DNA from 2 places in the Shewanella sp. 4t3-1-2LB genome. Region 2 is predicted to be linked to the other one. Evidence: predicted binding sites of a transcription regulator. Region 2 holds the regulator's gene; the other holds the start of a gene.
The links. Region 2 encodes LexA, which represses DNA repair genes until DNA is damaged. Its sites were predicted from a motif close to TACTGTATNNNNATACAGTA; they were not measured.
Positions count from the first base shown of each region.

Region 1 (2,204 bases), on a different contig from region 2:
GCATCGGGGGGTTCACACCCTTGCAGCAGTTCGGCCGCGCCTTTGCTGATGACCGCAATGATCTCTGCGGCATCGGTAAATTGCGCCTGTGGCAGATGACGACTGTCGGAGCGCGGATACGTCAGCAATTTGTGGCGTTCATACAATGCTTGTGCCGTGTCTAGTACTTCCTGCGCGCTCATGCCAAAACGTTTATTGCAATCTATTTGCAACGCCGAAAGACTGTAAGGCAGCGGTGGTGCCTGTCGTTTGGGTTTGCTCTCTAGTGCAGATACCGTTGCAGTTTGTCCGGTGATGCGCTGGATAACGTTCTCTGCAAGGCCTTTTGCCAATACGCGGCCGTCCTCGTCCATCCAAGGGCGACAGGCGTCACTTGGCTGCCAGCGTGCACGGAAGCTGGCACCATCGTCACATTGCAGCTGTGCCCACACCTCATAAAACGGTTTTGGTTGAAATGCGGCAATCTCTTCATCTCGACGCACCACCAAGCCTAGCAACGGTGTCTGCACTCGACCTACCGACAAAACCCCCTGATAACCGACCTTGCGCCCCTGCAAGGTATAAGCCCGCGACAGATTCATGCCATACAGCCAGTCAGCACGACTGCGCGCCAATGCGGAGGTGGATAATGGCACAAACTCCCGATTACTGCGCATCTGCCCGAGAGCACGACTAACGGCCTGAGGGTTTAAATCACTGATAAGCAACCGTTGTGCCGCCGACTGCTTATTACTACTGGTACCCAGATAAGACAGCACTTCATCCACCAATAACTGCCCTTCTCTATCAGGATCGCCTGCATGGACAATCTGGTCAGCCTGTTTGATCAGTTTTTTCAGTACGGCAAGCTGAGTACGACTGCCTTTTTTGGGTAATAACTGCCATTGCTGCGGCACAATGGGTAGATGCTCCGCTCGCCAAGACTTATATTGCGGATCGTAAGCATCTGGGGTCGCCTGCTCTAGCAGATGCCCAACACACCAGGACACACAATCACCATTGGCCGCCTCAATATAGCCCTCATGTTTGCGCAACGGCTTAGCTAACACATCAGCAATAGCGCGACCAAGACTCGGCTTTTCAGCAATATATAAAATCATAACCCTATAATGCTGTATAAATTTACAGTAAATTTAACCCGCTTTACCATAAACTGCAAACCATCATACTCAACACGCCCGCCAACACCCCGCCTGCAAGTAAAAACACCCGCTGTTGCGGGCGTTTTGGGGCAAAGTGACAAATGTTATTCAAAAAAGCGCTGGCCTGTCGTCGCCATCGTTTTCAGCCGTTCACAGGGCGCAAAACGTTGGCCAAACTGCTGCTGGTAGCCTTCAAGGATCGCCACCAGCTTGGCCGCCCCAAGGGTGTCGATATAGTGGAATGGTCCGCCTAAAAATGGCGGGAAACCGATACCGAAAATAGCACCAATATCACCATCACGAGCGTTTCGGATAATACCCTCGTCCAAGCACCGCACAGCTTCATTTAACATCTGCACCACGCAACGTTGTGCCAACTGCGCATTCTCTGAAGCCACGCCAGGGGTGATGCCCAGTACCTTATAGACTGAACTATCCACCTGTTTTTTCTTGGATTTCTTTTTACCATAAAGATAAAAACCCTTGCCGTTCTTACGCCCTTTACGCTCATCTTGCAGCAGTTTTTCAAACGCCGCTGGGGCGCGGAAACGTTCGCCCAGCTCTTGTTCCAGAATTGGCGCAATCTTGGCACCGACATCAATGCCCACTTCATCTAACAATGTAATCGGACCTACCGGGAAACCAAACTTCACCAGTGCCTGATCAAGATGCTCCACACTCTGGCCTTCCAACAACAGTTGTGCTGCTTCGTTCATGTAGAGCGCTAGAATACGATTGACATAAAATCCGGCACCATCTTTTACCACTATCGGGGTTTTTCCCTGCTTACGGGCAAAAGCAACAGTGGTGGCGATGGTTTCAGAAGATGTTTTCTCATGGGCAATGACTTCCACCAATGGCATCTTTTCCACGGGTGAGAAATAGTGCAAACCGATAACATTTTCTGGTCGGCTAGCCACGGCAGCAATCTGGCCGATTGGCAAAGACGACGTATTGGACGCAAATACCGTATGTGCAGTACATTCGCGTTCAATATCCTGCACCATCTGATGTTTGAGTTTTAGATCTTCAAACACCGCTTCTACCACGATATCCGCATCG
Region 1 is NZ_JAFNJD010000035.1:22,134-24,337, reverse strand. Features, by position in the region: gene J3L11_RS13135 (DNA topoisomerase III) at 1-1,100, opposite strand, end outside; gene fadJ (fatty acid oxidation complex subunit alpha FadJ) at 1,247-2,204, opposite strand, start outside.
Region 1: the regulator LexA is predicted to act here: its motif matches at 1,111-1,130, upstream of J3L11_RS13135 (DNA topoisomerase III).

Region 2 (2,204 bases):
TTTCTGCTGAGCATGGGGTTGCTGTTTGCTCTGGTATTACTGGTAACTCGTCGCTCATTTTCATTGATACGAGCTGGCGTAATGACCTTTATTGGATGGGTGCTGTATGCCAGTTGGGGCTACCTGTTACTGGATTCCGTAAGAACGCCCAAAGCGGTATTGCAGCATACCGCCGAGGTGATTGGGACGGATGCCCAACTTGGGCTTATCCATTTCAAGGAACAATTTATTCTGTTTTCGCCGCTGGATATCACCCATTTCAGCTATCTGGCTCCGGTTGCAGAGCAGGAGCGTAATGCTTGGCGGTGGATGCAGCAGGGGACTCAGCACTACCTGTTGGTACCTGGTGGTGATAAGTTGCAATGCTTTGATATGAGCAAAGGTCGCAACATGGGAACCGCTCACCGAGAAGATTGGTATCTGTTAGGACCTGATGCTATGAATGCGAGTTGTCCTGAGCCGGAACAGGTAGAGGTTTATCATACCGAGCGTCCGGGACAATGGATGCGTGAATAGTGAAATGCACATAATAAAAAACGCAGCATAAGCTGCGTTTTTTATTGCCAGTATGGAATAGGGCAGGAGGTTAGTGAACGGCTTGCAGTTTGGGAAGTGAGTCAGTCGTTTCTGTGCTAGCGTTGGTCTCCAGTACAAAACCCATGGCGCGCGCACTTTTCGCCACCAATTGCAACCGACGTTTGTCTTTATGATCTAACTGTTCGACCCAACTGATCACGGCACTAGAGGTGCCACTAGTCAGTGCTTTCTCCATTGCCCACAACGCTTCAACTTCATCGCGGGCGCGTACTTGCAACACTCTGTCCATTCTCACGCCGGCACGAGCTAGCAACGCTTTGTAACCTATGTTGTTTTCTGGATTAATCAATACAATCCAGCGGCCTTGTTGGCTCAGTTGGGCCAATTGTGCACTCAACTGCTGTAGTTCCTGTCGTCCCAAAGTGCGCGTTGCTAGATTGGATATGCCAGTACGTTGCCACGGGGTACTTGTTGCATATACGGTTTCCTGCCATAGCCCTGGATGGCTGGGAGCATTACCCATCAGTATACTCATAGCCAATCTCCATTACGGATGACACCTACGGCCAGACCTTCAATGGTCAATGGCTGTTGTGTAAGATCCACTCTGATCGGCTGATAATCGTCATTTTCAGGGTGTAAAAGTACAATATTACCTTTCTTTTCAAAGCGTTTTACTGTGACATCGTCTTCGACTCTGGCCACCACCACTTGGCCATTACGGGCATCTTGTACTTTGTGTACTGCCAGCAAATCGCCTTCTAGAATGCCAATGTTCTTCATACTGTCACCCCGAACGCGTAGCAGAAAATCTGCACTGGGATGAAACATAGCCGGATCTACCTGATAGTACTGCTCGACATGTTCTTGCGCGAGAATGGGCTCGCCTGCAGCCACTTGGCCGATCAACGGTAATCCCAGTTCTTCTGTATTGTCTTCGTCCATTGGCAAACGAATACCGCGTGATGTGCCCGGCATAATTTCAATGCAGCCTTTTTTGGCTAACGCCTTCAGATGTTCTTCGGCGGCGTTTGCACTTTTGAAGCCAAGCCGACTAGCAATTTCAGCACGGGTTGGTGGCATGCCAGTTTCGGCAATATTGTTCTTAATCAGCTCCAGGATTTGCGCCTGTCGTGGTGTCAGCGGTCTCATGTCGATTCCTGTTTTTCCATACAGTAACTGTTAGTATATACAGTATTTTGGGTAGCGCAAGTATTAACCAGTTATCAGACTGTTGGCTAAGGGTTGGTTTATTCTGGTATTCTACAACGCTATTGACTGAGGTTTAGATTCTATACAAACGATGTCCAAACAAGACTCTCTCTGGCGTACATCTCTGCGTTGGTTGCAGCGGCAACTGGTGCACTCAGTGGTTGTACCGCAGGATCCATTCACTGATCTGAATCTGGATCCATCAAAGCCCATGGCTTATGTGATGAAAACGGAATCGCAAAGCGATATTGCCGCACTGGCGGACGTTACCGATAAGCTGGGCTTGCCTAGTCCTTACGAACCCATGCAAGTGGCTGACGTGCAACTACCTCGAGTTGTGTGTCTGGAAGGTGCCAAACCACTGCTGGGGGCCCGTAAAGATGATATGCCATTTCTCAACAGCTTCACGCTGCTGCTGAATTTACACCAGGCTGATACTTCGCTGGACATTCAGT
Region 2 is NZ_JAFNJD010000029.1:26,639-28,842, reverse strand. Features, by position in the region: gene J3L11_RS11770 (glycosyltransferase family 39 protein) at 1-516, shown strand, start outside; gene J3L11_RS11765 (SulA-like leucine-rich domain-containing protein) at 587-1,072, opposite strand; gene lexA (transcriptional repressor LexA) at 1,069-1,689, opposite strand; gene plsB (glycerol-3-phosphate 1-O-acyltransferase PlsB) at 1,841-2,204, shown strand, end outside.